One region of the Nonomuraea sp. NPDC049158 genome, then DNA from elsewhere that is predicted to be linked to it. Evidence: riboswitches for the same ligand, from Rfam matches in the RefSeq annotation. Region 1 holds a riboswitch; each other region holds the start of a gene.

Region 1 (4,709 bases):
ATCAAGCTGACCGCCCGGTTCATCGGGGTGCCCGAGTCGGACGAGGGCTTCGTACAGGCGCATGTGAAGGACTGGTTCCAGCTCTTCCTGTCGCCGCAGCCGCCCGACCGCCAGCTCGAACTGGCCGACAGTTTCCTGACATATCTGGATTACGTGGATCGGCTGGTCGCGTCCCGGGCCAAGGAGCCGCGCGACGACTTCACCTCGCTCATGACCTCACTGATCGGCTCCGAGCTCAGTCACCGCGAGGTGGTGGAGCTGATCTCCACGATCCTGCTCGGCGGCAACGACACCGTGCCGAACCAGCTCGCCAACAGCGTCCTGCGACTGCTGCGCGAGGACGCCTGGCCGGTCGCGCCGCCGCTGATCCAGAACGCGGTCGAGGAGTGCATGCGTATCGACGGCGCTTCTCTCGGTTCGTTCCGGTACGCCACCACGGATATTTCTCTCCACGACGTGACAATTCCGGAGAAGTCGCTGGTGCTCCTCTCCACCGACTCCGCCGCCCACGACGAGACCGTCTTCCCCGACCCGGACCGGTTCGTCATCGACCGGGCCAACGCCGACGCCCACATGGTGTTCGGCTACGGCATCCACTTCTGCGTGGGCGCCGCGCTCGGCCGTCTGCAACTCCGCACCGCGCTCGAGGTGCTCGGCCGCCGCCTGCCCACCCTCAGACTCGCCGACGAACCCATCGTCTACCGCAAGTCCATCGTGGGCCGGGGACTGACAGCCCTGCGGGTGACGTGGTGAGTGGCGCGCCGGGCCGGTTCGACGGGCGGGTGGCCCTGGTGACGGGCGCGGGGTCGGGCATCGGCGCGGCGTGCGCGGCGCGCCTGGCCGCCGAGGGCGCCTGCGTGGGCGTCCTGGACGTGAACGCGGCGGGCGCCAAGTCGGTCGCCACCGCCATCCGCGCCAGGGGCGGCACGGCCGCGGCGCTCGTCTGCGACGTGTCGGACGAGAAGCAGGTGGCCGGGGCGATCGGCGAGCTGCTCGCCTCGTTCGGCCGCCTGGACGTCGTCCACTCCAACGCCGCCGCGCTCGGTCCCGGCACCTACGGCCGCGACCACGATCTCGAGGACCTCGACGTCGCCGTCTGGGACCGCACGATGGCGGTGAACCTGCGCGGCTGCCTGCTCATGGTCAAGCACGCGGCCCCCGTGATGGCCGACGGCGGCGCCTTCGTCGTCACCTCGTCGGTCTCGGGCCTGCTGGGTGACGTCGCGCACGTCGCGTACGGCACCTCCAAGGCGGCGCTGACCGGTTTCGTGCGGTACGTGGCCACCAAGTACGGCTCACGCGGCATCCGCTGCAACGCCGTCGCGCCCGCCCTGGTCCTGACCGACGCCGCCGCACAGGCCCTGGGCCGGGAGCGGCTGGCCGACAAGGCGGCCGAGCGGCTGCTGCCCTGGGCCTGCACCCCGGACGACGTGGCCGACCTCGTCGCCTTCCTCGCCTCGGGTGAGTCGCGGTGCATCACCGGACAGACGATCGTCATCGACTCCGGCACCCTGGCCCACCGCCCCGAGCACGCCCTGCGCCAATGGCGCGACGCGGCGGAGTGACCCCCGGGTTCTCCGGGGTGGTTCGTCACACGACCGTCTCGACCTCCTGTGACGGTCTGTGGTGGCTGGGGTCCTTTAGAGGATTCGCCCTTCGGGGGAGAGGAAGAAACGGTCCGTGGTGGCTGGGGTCCTTAGAGGCGTACCCGCTTCGGGCGAGCGGAGGAAGACGATCCCTCGTGGTCGGGCCCCTGTAGAGGGATGCCTTCTCCCCGGGAGCGGAAGACCGGATACCCGGAGAACATTCATGGGCGCCGCAATAGGGTTGTGGCGGATCAAGGGGGATGAATGGAGCCGGTGTCGGTCGGGTTGGTCGGGGCGGGGCCGTGGGCGGAGCGGGCGCACGCGCCCATGCTGGCCAAGAGTCCGCATCTCCGGTTCGCCGGGGTGTGGGCCCGGCGTCCGGAGGCCGCCGCCCGGCTGGGGGCGCCGGTGTTCGAGCGGGTCGAGGAGTTGTTCGACGCGTGCGAGGCCGTGGCGTTCTGCGTGCCGCCGGGCGTACAGGCCGAATTGGGGGTACGTGCGGCGCGGGCCGGGAAGGCGTTGCTGCTGGAGAAGCCGCTCGCCGACTCGCTGGAGAACGCGCGGCGGCTCGCCGACGCCGTGCGGGAGGCCGGTGTGGCCTCCCAGATGGTGCTCAGCATGCGTTATATGAAGTCGGTCAGGGAGTTCCTGGCGCGCTGCGCGGATATCGAGGCGTTCGGCGGTCACGCCGCGAACATCTCCAATGTTCTGCTGGGCGACCACCCGTTCGGCACCCCGTGGCGGCTCGAGCGCGGGGCGCTCCTGGACGTCGGGCCGCACGTGGTCGATCTGCTCGACGCCGCGCTCGGCCGGGTGATCGGCGTACGCGCGCACGGCAACCCGCTCGGCTGGACCGGACTGTTGCTCGATCATGAGGGCGGCGCGGTCAGCGAGGCTTCGATGTGCATGGCCGCCGCCGGTGACCTGCCGCCGGCCGGCGTCGCGGTGTACGGCAGGACCGGCAGCGTGACGCTGCTGCCCGGTGACGACGACGATCTGTTCGAGACCCTCGCCGAGGAGTTCGCGCGGACCGTACGCCAGGGCGGCGGCCACCCGCTGGACGCGGCCCACGGGCTCAGGTTGCAGGAGATCATCGCCGAGGCGGAAGCCCAATTGGGCACCCCTTGACTTAACGCCCATCTGGCGCATTGATAGCGTCTGTCCGACGCGCAGAGTTGCAGCGAAGTCCGGTGCGAGTCCGGCGCTGTCCCGCAACTGTCATAGCCAGGTCGCCTGCCTCCGCGCTGACGTCATCAACCCTCGTGGAAAAGGGTGATCCGTCGCTCTCAAGCGGGTCTCTCGGTTCCGACAGTGTGAAAGGACTTCTCGTGAGGCCCGTACGCACGGCCTTCGCGGGCGCGCTGCTGGGAACGCTCGTTCTGACCGGATGCGGTCAGACCAGCACTACCACCACCCCGTCACCCGCGAGCCCCACCGGCTCCACCGGCACGACCGGCTCGACCAGTTCCGCCGCCTTCCCCGTGACGGTCGAGGCGGGCAACGGCAAGGTCACCATCGCCAAGAGGCCGGAGCGGATCGTCTCGCTCTCCGCCAGCCACACCGAGACGCTCTTCGCCATCGGCGCGGGCCCGCAGGTCATCGCGGTGGACGACCAGTCCAACTACCCGGCCGGTGTCCCCAAGACCGACCTGTCCGGCTTCAAGCCGAACGTCGAGGCCATCGTCGCCCAGAAGCCCGACCTGGTCATCGTCTCCAACGACATCGACAAGATCGTCGCGGAGCTGGGCAAGGTGAACGTGCCGGTCCTGCTGGAGCCCGCCGCCACCAAGCTCGACGAGGCGTACGACGAGATCGCCGACCTCGGTGCCGCCACCGGCAACACCGAAAAGGCCGGACAAGTCGTGACAGGCATGAAGACGTCCCTGGACAAGCTCTCGGCGAACGCCCCCAAGGACAAGAAGCTCACCTACTACCACGAACTCGACCAGACCCCTTACGCGGCGACGTCCAGTACGTTCATCGGGCAGATCTACGCCATGTTCGGCCTCACCAACATCGCCGACAAGGCGCCGGACCCGGCGGGCGGCTACCCCAAGCTGTCGGCGGAGTTCGTCGCCCAGGCCGACCCCGACCTGATCTTCCTGGCGGACGTGAAGTGCTGCCAGCAGAGCAAGGACACGCTGGCCAAGCGCCCCGGCTGGAAGGGACTGTCGGCCGTCAAGGGCGACCAGGTGATCCAGCTCGACGACGACATCGCCTCGCGCTGGGGCCCGCGGGTCGTCGACCTGGCGCAGACCATCAGTGACGCCGTCGGCAAGGCGGCCACCCGCCAGTGAGGTCCAGACCGATGTGGACGGCGGGCGCGCTGGCCGTGCTCGCCGTCTCCATGGTCGCCGGGCTGCTCGGCGGGGCCGCCGACATCTCGCCGTGGCAGGTGGTGCTCCAGGCCCTCGACTGGCTGCCGTACGTGAACGTGGACTCGGGGCTGGCACCCGTGGAGAAGGGGCTGCTGTTCGAGCTGCGGCTGCCCAGGGTGCTGGTGGCGGCCGTGGTCGGCGGGCTGCTGGCCATCGCGGGGGCCGGCTATCAGGGGGTGTTCCGGAACCCGCTGGCCGACCCGTACCTGCTGGGCGCCGCGGCCGGAGCCGGGCTGACCACCACCGTGGTCATCGTGCTCGTGCCGACCCCCGTCGTCGGCATCCCGGTGGCCGCCTTCGCCGGGGCGGTCGGCGGGGTGTTCCTCGCGTACGTGCTCGGCAACACCGCCGGGCGCTCGGGCGGCACCGCCACGCTGGTGCTCGCCGGAGTGGCCGTCACCTCGTTCCTCACCGCGATCCAGACGTTCATCCAGCAGTTCAAGGTCGAGCAGTTGCAGCGCATCTACTCCTGGATCCTGGGTGATGTGGGCGGCGGCTGGGACCAGTTCTGGCTGGTCCTGCCGTACGCCGTCGTCTCGGCCGTGCTGCTGCTCGCGCACGGGCGGATGCTGGACGTGCTCTCGGTGGGGGACGAGGAGGCCACCAGCCTCGGCGTCCGCGCCGGGCGGGTACGGCTGGCGGTCCTGCTCGCCGCCTCCCTGGCCACCGCGGCGGCCGTGGCGGTGAGCGGGCTCATCGGGTTCGTCGGGATCGTCATCCCGCATGTGGTCAGGCGGCTGGCGGG
Region 2 (4,709 bases), on a different contig from region 1:
GAAACCCGGCCACGGGCCTGGGCGATCCTGGCCGCCAGCGCCGATTCCTCAGCCGCCCACCGGGCCGCGAACGTCTCGGCGTCCGCGTCGAAGGCCAGCCGGCGTCGTACCACCTCGGCGCGCTCCACCGGATTCCGGGACGCCTTCACCTCCACCGTCAGGCCGAACCTGTCGAGCAACTGCGGCCGCAGCTCGCCCTCCTCCGGGTTCATGGTCCCGACCAGCAGGAACCGGGCGGCGTGCCGGACCGAGACCGACTCTCGCTCGACGTAGCAGGTGCCCAGGGCCGCCGCGTCCAGCAGCAGGTCCACCAGGTGGTCGTGCAGCAGGTTCACCTCGTCCACGTACAGGACGCCGCGGTGCGCGGCCGCCAGCAGGCCCGGCTCGAACGCCTTCACCCCCTCCGTCAGCGCCCGCTCCACGTCGAGCGAGCCGGCCAGGCGGTCCTCCGAGGCGCCCACCGGCAGCTCCACCAACGCGGCCGGGCGGCCCAGACCTTGGGCGTCCGGTTCGTGCGGGCCGTCCGGGCACTCGGCATCGGGCGCTGCCGGGTCGCAGGCGAACCGGCAGCCTGGCACCACGTTCACCGGGGGCAACTGGGCGGCCAGCGCGCGCACGATGGTGGACTTGGCGGTGCCCTTCTCACCCCGTACCAGCACACCGCCCACCCGTGGTGAGACGGCGTTGAGCACCAGCGCCAGTTTCAGGTCGTCGAGCCCGACGACGGCGCTGAACGGATACGAGACGATCAAGACAGGACCTTCCGTACGTTCAAGACAGGATCTTCCGGTTGACGTGGGCGACCCGCCAGCCGCCTCGCGTGACGGTCAGCTCGGTGATGGACAGCGGCGCGAGATCGAAACGGGCGGCGCGCGGCGGGTCCAGTCCCAGCGCGTGGCCGAGCGCCGCCCGGATGGCGCCCGCGTCGCAGACGACGACCGCCTCGGGCTCCCCGCGTACTGAGTCGAGCCAGTCCGCCACCCGCGCCGCGAGCATGGTCAGGCTCTCCCCGCCATGCGGTGCCGCGTCCGGATCCGCCAGCCAGCTCGCCAGCGCGTCCGGCTCCTCCTGCGCGACCCGCCCGTACGGCAGGCCGCGCCACCGGCCGTGATCCGCCTCCGCGAGCGCGGCGACCACGCACGCTTCCCGGCCGAGCGCGGCAGCGGTCTGCCGCGCCGCAGCACTGGGAGCAACCCACGTCGCTGAGCCGGCCACCGCTGAGCCGGTCGCCACCGACCCGGTTGCCATCGAGCCGGTCGTCATAGAGCCTGTCACCACCGAGCCCGTCACCACCGGGTCGACGGCAACCGAGGCCAAGCCGTGTGCGCCGGCCAAGTCGTGTGCTCTGGCCAGGCTGGCCGGGTCGGCGTTCTCATCGGCCACGGGAAAGCAGGCGGTCCGCATCCCCGGCGTGCTGGCGTGCCGGACGAACAGCACGCCGGCTCAGCCCGGCGAGGCGGCGGTCGCGGGTACGGCCGCCGCCCGCCGCGCCGCCCGGTCGCTCACCCACCCGAACAGCACGCCGAAGGCCGTCCAGAAAACGAGCTGCGTCCCCAGCGACACGAGCCTGAACTGCCACAGCAACGTGGCGGGGAAGCCCTCGGGCACCTCGTCCACGGTCGGCAGCAGCAGCCACGCGGCGACCACCGGGACCAGGAACGCCACCCCCGCCGCGACCCACCGCGCCCATGGCCCGGCGGTCACCCGCCGCGCGGTGGCCACCGCGATCGCGATCGCGGCCAGGCCGACAAGGATCATCACGACATAGAGGGCGGTCCGGCTGTTGATCGTTTCCGGGTCTCCCACAGCCGGTGGATTAGCCGGATATTTCACGAATGGTACGAGGATCGCCGCCCCGAACGCCGACCCGGCGGCGGCGAGCGCCAGCCCGCCCTCCGACCGTGGGCCGACCCGGCCCCGCAGACCCGCGTACACCAGGGCGAAGACCCCTCCCACGGCCAGCCCGTACAGGCCGGTGGCGAGGAAGAGCCCGGCCTTCTGGCCTGGCCTGCTGACCAGTTCCTCCTCGCCGTGGTCATGGCCAGGTTCCTGCGCGGCGTGCGCCTGTTCCAGCGCGATAGCACTGTCCACCTGCGGTTCCCCGAAGGCGAAGGCGAAGCCGCCCGCGATCAATCCGGCCAGCAGGCCCAGAAGCAGGCCCCTGACCAGCAGGGTGCGTACCATGCCGAGGTCTAGTGGCAGGGCACGCCGAGCAGGTGACGCCCGTCGTGCATGAGTTCGTGCAGGTACGCACCTGTCTGCGAGATGGCTCCGTTGTCCATCAGCACCAGGTAGGCGATCAGCAGCAGTACCGGCACGGCCAGCAACCACAGCCGCAGACGGGGGAACGGAATGACGGTAGGAGCGGACAGACCACTCATCAGTGCCTCCTCAGGGATGACGCGTCCCAACAAATGAGGTCACGGAGGTCCAAGCGACCTGGCTCCCGGGATCTACGTCCCGGATACAGTGGCGCGTCCGCACCGGCATCTCACCGGATTTCCCTTGGACAACCGTGAAATCTACCGGAACGTATCCTTTCCTCCCGTTCGCGTCAACACATCAAGGAGGCCAGACGTCGGTGGTGTGAGGCGCGCACGGCTGGTGGCGGGTGCCACTCGCGGCGGGATGGAGCGCAGGTTGGAGGTGTACGGTCGCGCCCGGCGTGCTCGCGAGTTCATCGCCCACGGCGAAGTCCGCCGCTTCGCAGCCGCCGGCCGACGCTTTGCGCGGAGAGAGGGCGGTCCCGCGTCGTGTGCGGGACCGCCCCAGGTCAGCGGGCTAGCGGGTTAGCGGACGCGGATGAAGACAGGGTTGGAGTAGAACCACAGGTCCTGCCACGGGCTCTCCTTGCCGTCGGCCGCCGGCTCCATCTCGTCGGTGCTGGTGCCGCGTACCCGCAGGTAGCTGTCGGTCTGCACGTCGCGCAGCGTGTGCCGGATGACATAGTCCCGGCCCTGCCGGCGCCAGTCGCCCGGGCCGAAGCGCGCCACGACCTTCGTGGTGGGGTTGGTGTCGGCGTCCAGGTTGGCGCTCACGCCACTCACCTGCCCGGTGATGAGGTCGACGCGCCGCACCTCGGGGCGCTCGCCGTTGCCGTTCTTGCCCTCCAGCGGCCGGAACCGGATCTCGACCTCGACGTCGGTGCGGGTACGCCGGTTGACCACCAGCGTCTCGCCCACGGTGGCCTGGCGGCCCTGGTTGCCGGCGGTGACGTCGAGAGCGGTGACCAGGTCCCCGGTGGCGACGAAGATGCGGCCGTTGCGCAGGGCGTCCATGATGTCGCCGTAGTCCTGGCGCGCCATCACGTACGTCTTGCTGTACTCGCCCGGCCAGAAGTCCGAACCGCCGCGGGTCCAGTGCACGTGCGAGTCGGAGGTGGCCGTGATCCACCAGTGCCGGCCCTCGCCCAGCAGCGAGTCCCACAGGCCGCCGACCCGCGCGGTCATCTGGTCGAAGCCGCCGTAGGTGGGGTGGTTGCCATACCCGCCGCGCGCGCCACCGTTCAGGGGGCCCGCCTGGTGCCCGGGGGCGCCCTCGAATCCCACGTACACGTCGGGGGCGACGTTGTTGCCGTTGCGGAACTCACGCGGGGTGTCCTGACCCCACACCCCCAGCCCGGTCGCCGAGCGCGCCGCGTGGTGCGCGATCACCAGCGGCTTCTGCCCCATGCCGCGGGCGGCCTTGAGGAACTCCACCATCTTGGCCTCGGTGTCGCGGCCCGCGTCGGCCGGGAAGGCGTCGTGCTTGGCGAAGCGGCTCTCCAACTCGAACAACTGCCGCGCCTCGTCGGCGTGGTGCGGGATCATCAACGTGTGGTGGTCCAGCGCCGGCGCGTCGAACTCCATGCCCCAGAACTGCAGGACCTCGGGTACGAGCACACGCGAGCGCAGCAGGTCGGGATAAGCCTGCTCCAGGTTCACCTTGGAATGCGTCGGGCCGCCGTGGTCGGTGCACATCGCCCAGGTCAACCCGAAGTACTTGGCCATGATCGCGTTGGTGACGATCGGGTAGACCGCGTCGGCGCCCTTGTGGAAGGTCGGCGGATTGGTCTTGGTGTCGAACTCACCGCTGTACTCCGAGTGGACGTGGTGATCGCCCGCACGCCACATTCGGCCATTGCCGGCGCCGTTGCCGAAGGAGCGCTCGTCGTCGGCCTGCGCGGCGGTGCCGCCCACCAGGGGAGCCGCGGCGGCCAGCGTCGCGCCGACACCGGCGTACTTGACCAGCCGCCGCCGGGAAAGCCCGGCCGACTCGGCCTGTTCGTCCTTGTTGTTCCTCACGATGAAGCCTTTCGTGGTGCAGATAGGGTGCCGACCCGCAAGCCTCGAAGAGCCCACTGAACGCCGTGTGAACGCCGCTCGGGACGAGCAAGAACAGTGCATTGATCCCATCCGGAACCCGCCCAAGCCCGGAACCGCTGATGCGGGGCGGGCCGAGGTCGCTGCCAGGTCCTGTTGGGGCCGATCGGTATAGTCGAGGGGAACCTCCGTGGAGGAGGTCGCGGTGGTGGGGCCCACCGCCTCGCCGCCGATCCGGTGGCGGGCAACCGTGGCACCCAGCCGCCAACGGTCCCTACCAGAGGTTGTTCTGTGCTGCTGGTAGGAGGATCTTCATGTCTCGTCCCGAAGCGAAGCGACCCGTGGACGCCGACGTCGACCTGCGTGTGCCCGCCCAGCGTGCCGAGCTGCGCCGGGCTCCGTGGGCGA
Region 3 (4,709 bases), on a different contig from region 1:
GCAGCGTCTCGCGGCCCGACCACATCTGTCTGGCGCGCAGCATGGCCAGCACCAGGTCCACCCTGACCTGCCCGGTCGGCGCCTGGCCGAGCACGTGGAGGCCGTCGCGGATCTGCGCGTCCTTCACCTCGCAGAGCCAGCCGTCCACGTGCAGGATGAAGTCGTCGAACTCGGTGTCGTGCGGCCGATCCGCCAGCCCGAGGTCGTGGTCGAGCCGGGCGGCCTGGATCAGTGTCCAGATCTGGGCGCGGATCGCGGGGAGCTTGGCCGGGTCCATGGCGGCGATGGTGGCGTGCTCGTCCAGGAGCTGTTCCAGCCGGGCGATGTCGCCGTACGTCTCCGCCCGCGCCATCGGCGGCACCATGTGGTCCACCAGCACCGCGTGCGCCCGCCGCTTGGCCTGGGTGCCCTCGCCCGGATCGTTGACCAGGAACGGGTAGATCAGCGGCAGGTCGCCGATGGCCGCGTCGGTGGCGCACGAGGCGGACATACCGGCCGACTTGCCCGGCAGCCATTCCAGGTTGCCGTGCTTGCCCACGTGCACCATCGCGTGCGCGCCGAACTCGGCCGACAGCCAGCGGTAGGCGGCCAGGTAGTGGTGGCTGGGCGGCAGGTCGGGGTCGTGGTAGATGGCGATCGGGTTGTCGCCGAAGCCGCGCGGCGGCTGGACCATCACCACCACGTTCCCGGCGCGCAGCGCCGCCAGGACGATGTCGCCGTCATGGACGAACAGCTCGCCGGGCGGGGGTCCCCAGTGCCGCTCGATCCCGGTGCGCAGGGCGGCGGGGAGCGTACGGTACCAGCGCTCGTAGGTGGCGGCGGGGATGCGTACCGGATTGCCCGCCAGGTGCTCCTCGGTCAGCCAGTCCTGGTCCTGGCCGCCCGCGGCGATGAGCGCGTGGATGAGCGCGTCGCCGTCCTGCTCGGCCACGCCGGGGAAGCCCTCGCCCAGGTCGTAGCCCGCTTCGGCGAGCCGGGCCAGCAGCCGTACGGTGCTGGCGGGGGTGTCCAGGCCGACGGCGTTGCCGACGCGGGAGTGCTTGGTCGGGTACGCCGACAGCATCACCACCAGCCGCCGCCCGCCGGGCGGGGTGTGGCGCAGCAGCCCGTGGCGTACGGCGATGCCCGCCACCCGCGCGGCCCGCTCCGGGTCGGCGACGTAGACGGTCAGCCCGTCCGGGTCGATCTCCTTGAAGGAGAACGGAACCGTGATGATCCGCCCGTCGAACTCGGGGATGGCCACCTGCGAGGCGGCGTCCAGCGGCGAGAGGCCGTCGTCGTTGTCCTCCCACGCCTGCCTGGACGTGGTCAGGCACAGGCCTTGCAGGATCGGCACGTCGAGCGCGGCCAGCGCGCCCACGTCCCACGCCTCGTCGTCCCCGCCCGCGCCCGCCGTCGCGGGACGCGAGCCGCCCGCCGCCAGTACGGTCACCACCAGCGCGTCGGCGGCCCGCAGGGTGTCCAGCAGCTCGGGTTCGGCGGTACGCAACGAGGAGCAGAACACCGGCAGCGCCTGCCCGCCCGCCTCCTCGACGGCGGCGCAGAGCGTCTCGACGAAGGACGTGTTGCCCGCCATGTGGTGCGCCCGGTAGTAGAGCACCCCGATCACGGGCCCTTCCTGTGACCGTGCCTCGCGCTCCAGCCGCCCCCAGGACGGCGTGGGCTCCGGCGGCGCGAATCCGCGCCCGGTCAGCAGGACGGTGTCGGACAGGAAGGCGTGCAGCTCGGTCAGGTTGGCGGGCCCGCCGTGCGCCAGGTACGCGTGCGCGTCGGCGCAGACGCCGCCGCGTACCGTGGACAGCTCCATCAGCTCGGCGTCCGGCGCCTGCTCACCGCCCAGCACCACGACCGGACGGGGCCCGGCCAGCAGCGCGTCGAGCCCCTCCTGCCAGGCGCGGCGCCCGCCGAGCAGTCGTACGACGACCAGGTCGGCCCCCTCCAGCAGGCCGGGCAGATCGTCGGGGGCGAGCCGGGCGGGATTGCCCAGGCGGTAGGCGGCGCCACAGGCACGCGCGCTCAGCAGATCGGTGTCGGAGGTGGAGAGCAGCAGGACGGTACGGCTGTCGCCAGGCACGGCGCGATCCTCCCTCGGGGTCCTCGCCCCGGTCGTGGGTGTCGCGACGGCAGGAGTCTCCTGGCTCCCGGATCAGCGCTCACCCCGGCCTTCCCACCCGTTGCCGGGCAGTGGCCTGCGGTGGGGTTCGCTCCCCGGTCACAGTGGCGGGACCGCGCCGGATTCGCACCGGCTTCCTCCCTTTGCCATCGCCTACCCAGGAGCCTACGGCAGGATCAACCTCCACCAGAAGTGGCGTTACCATCCTCATCGTGTCCATAGCCGACTTTTCCGGACGGGTCCGGCCCGACGCCTGTCCGGGAGCGCTCCAGGTGCACGAGGCCGCCGACGGGCCGCTGGCCCGGGTCCGCCTGCCCGGCGGCGCGATCTCCGGCGGGCAGCTCCGCGAGCTGGCGGCCTGCGCGGCTGAGCTGGGCTCCGGGGTGGTCGAGCTCACGTCGCGGGCGAACGTACAGGTGCGGGGTCTGCGCGCGCCGGCCGCCTTCGCCGAACGGATCGCCGCCGCCGGCCTGCTCCCCTCGGCCGCGCACGAACGGGTACGCAACATCGTCGCCTCACCGCTCGGCGGCCGCGGTCCCGCGGGTCTGCTGGACACGCAGCCCCTGGTGGAGGCGCTGGACCTGGCTCTGTGTGCGCGGGCGGGGCTGGCCGGGCTGCCGGGGCGCTTTCTGTTCGCGCTGGACGACGGCACGGGTGACATGCGGCAACTGGCCGCTGATGTCACTCTCGTGCCTGCGGCGGCGGGCGGTGACGCCTGGGTGTCGCTGCTGCTGGCGGGCGTGGACACCGGGCTTGTCGTGGCTCGTGACGCGGCGGTCGGGCAGCTGATCGCCGCCGCCGAAGCGTTCCTCGACGAACGGGAGCGCGGCCTTTCCGATCGTGACCGGGCCGCGTGGCGGATCGCGGAGTTAGCGGACGGCCCTGCCCGGATCGCCGCCCACCTGGGCGCGGCGGACGACCGGGCGACGACCGCCATGGACGCCTCCCCTGTCTCCCCTGCCCGTCGCCCCGGACCTGTCGATCAGCGGGACGGCCGTGTGGCGCTGGAGGCCGTGGTGCCGCTCGGGCGGCTGTCCGCCGCTCAGGTACGCGCGATCGCCGACACCGCCGACGACGGTGGGGCGGTTCCCGTACGGCTGACGCCGTGGCGGACGGTCGTCCTGCTGGACCTGTCCCCCGCCGCGGCCGAGCGGGCGGTGCGGCAGCTGTCCACGGCCGGGCTGGTGACCGATCCGGCATCTCCCTGGGTCGGCGTGAGTGCCTGCACCGGACGTCCCGGCTGCGCCAAATCGCTGGCGGACGTGCAGGAGGACGTACGGCGGTGGGTGGCGACCCTGGACGCGCCCGCTGCGACGCCGGTGCACTGGGCCGGTTGCGAGCGGCGCTGCGGACTGCCCCGCGGCCGAGTGCTCCAGATGGTGGCCACCGCCGACGGATACGAGGAGCGGCTGCCGTGATAGTGGCCGGCTTCGACCGATACGAGGAAAGGCAGCAGTGACCGACTACCTGCGCGACGGCGCCGAGATCTACCGGCGCTCGTTCGCGACCATCCGTGCCGAGGCCGATCTCACCGGGATGCCCCCGGATGTGGCCCAGGTGGCGGTGCGGATGATCCACGCGTGTGGCATGACCGACCTCGTCGCCGACCTGGACTGGTCGCCTGCGGTGGTCGTCCGGGCCCGCGAGGCGCTGCGACGCGGCGCGCCCGTGCTGTGCGACGCGCAGATGGTCGCCTCCGGCGTCACCAGGCGCAGACTGCCCGCCGACAACGACGTGGTGTGCACTCTGGGCGAGCCAGGCGTGCCGGAGCTGGCCGAACGCCTCGGCACCACCCGCAGCGCCGCCGCCCTGGAGTTGTGGCGCGACCGGCTGGAGGGCGCGGTGGTGGCGATCGGCAACGCCCCGACGGCCCTGTTCCGGCTGCTCGAACTGGTCGCCGAGGGGGCAGGCAGACCGGCGGCGGTGCTCGGCGTGCCGGTCGGCTTCATCGGCGCGGCCGAGTCCAAGCGGGCCCTGGCCGACAGCGACCTGGAATACCTGGTGGTGCACGGGCGCCGCGGCGGCAGTGCGATGACGGCGGCGGCGGTCAACGCCATCGCGAACGAGACGGAGTGACGGCGATGACGGGACGACTGTACGGGGTCGGACTGGGCCCGGGAGACCCGGAGCTGGTCACGGTCAAGACGGCCCGGCTGATCGGCGAGGCGGACGTGATCGCCTACCACGCCGCCAGGCACGGCCGCAGCATCGCCCGCTCGATCGCGCTGCCGTACCTGCGGGAGGGGCAGATCGAGGAGCTGCTGCTGTACCCGCTGACCACGGAGACCACCGACCACCCCGGCGGCTACCAGGGCGCGCTGGACGACTTCTACGCCGACTGCGCCGAACGGCTGGCCGCCCACCTGGACGCGGGCCGGACCGTGGTCGTGCTGAGCGAGGGCGACCCGCTGTTCTACGGCTCCTACATGCACATGCACAAGCGGCTGGCCCACCGCTATCCGACCGAGGTGGTGCCGGGCGTGACCTCGGTCAGCGCCGCCTCCGCCGTGCTCGGGCGACCGCTGGTGGAGCGGGACGAGGTGCTGACCGTACTGCCCGGCACGCTGCCCGCCGAAGTGCTGGCCGAGCGGCTGCG

Evidence for each region. A riboswitch is a leader RNA that binds a small molecule or an ion and turns the genes downstream of it on or off. The one in region 1 is predicted to bind cobalamin.
Region 2: linked by a shared signal. The riboswitch ahead of AB0B61_RS55100 (CbtB-domain containing protein) and the one ahead of AB0B61_RS50300 (ABC transporter substrate-binding protein) in region 1 are both predicted to bind cobalamin.
Region 3: linked by a shared signal. The riboswitch ahead of cobN (cobaltochelatase subunit CobN) and the one ahead of AB0B61_RS50300 (ABC transporter substrate-binding protein) in region 1 are both predicted to bind cobalamin.

Annotation. Positions count from the first base shown of each region.
Region 1 is NZ_JBEZDM010000045.1:55,849-60,557, forward strand. It holds gene AB0B61_RS50285 (cytochrome P450) at 1-753, shown strand, start outside; gene AB0B61_RS50290 (SDR family oxidoreductase) at 750-1,565, shown strand; gene AB0B61_RS50295 (Gfo/Idh/MocA family oxidoreductase) at 1,851-2,714, shown strand; cobalamin riboswitch at 2,722-2,842, shown strand; gene AB0B61_RS50300 (ABC transporter substrate-binding protein) at 2,915-3,883, shown strand; gene AB0B61_RS50305 (iron ABC transporter permease) at 3,895-4,709, shown strand, end outside.
Region 2 is NZ_JBEZDM010000062.1:23,752-28,460, forward strand. It holds gene AB0B61_RS55085 (VWA domain-containing protein) at 1-752, opposite strand, end outside; gene AB0B61_RS55090 (histidine phosphatase family protein) at 772-1,437, opposite strand; gene AB0B61_RS55095 (CbtA family protein) at 1,444-2,184, opposite strand; gene AB0B61_RS55100 (CbtB-domain containing protein) at 2,193-2,381, opposite strand; adenosylcobalamin (AdoCbl) riboswitch at 2,383-2,531, opposite strand; gene AB0B61_RS55105 (phosphoesterase) at 2,790-4,283, opposite strand; gene crcB (fluoride efflux transporter CrcB) at 4,616-4,709, shown strand, end outside.
Region 3 is NZ_JBEZDM010000062.1:14,168-18,876, reverse strand. It holds gene cobN (cobaltochelatase subunit CobN) at 1-2,074, opposite strand, end outside; cobalamin riboswitch at 2,109-2,297, opposite strand; gene cobG (precorrin-3B synthase) at 2,326-3,531, shown strand; gene AB0B61_RS55060 (precorrin-8X methylmutase) at 3,569-4,189, shown strand; gene AB0B61_RS55055 (precorrin-2 C(20)-methyltransferase) at 4,195-4,709, shown strand, end outside.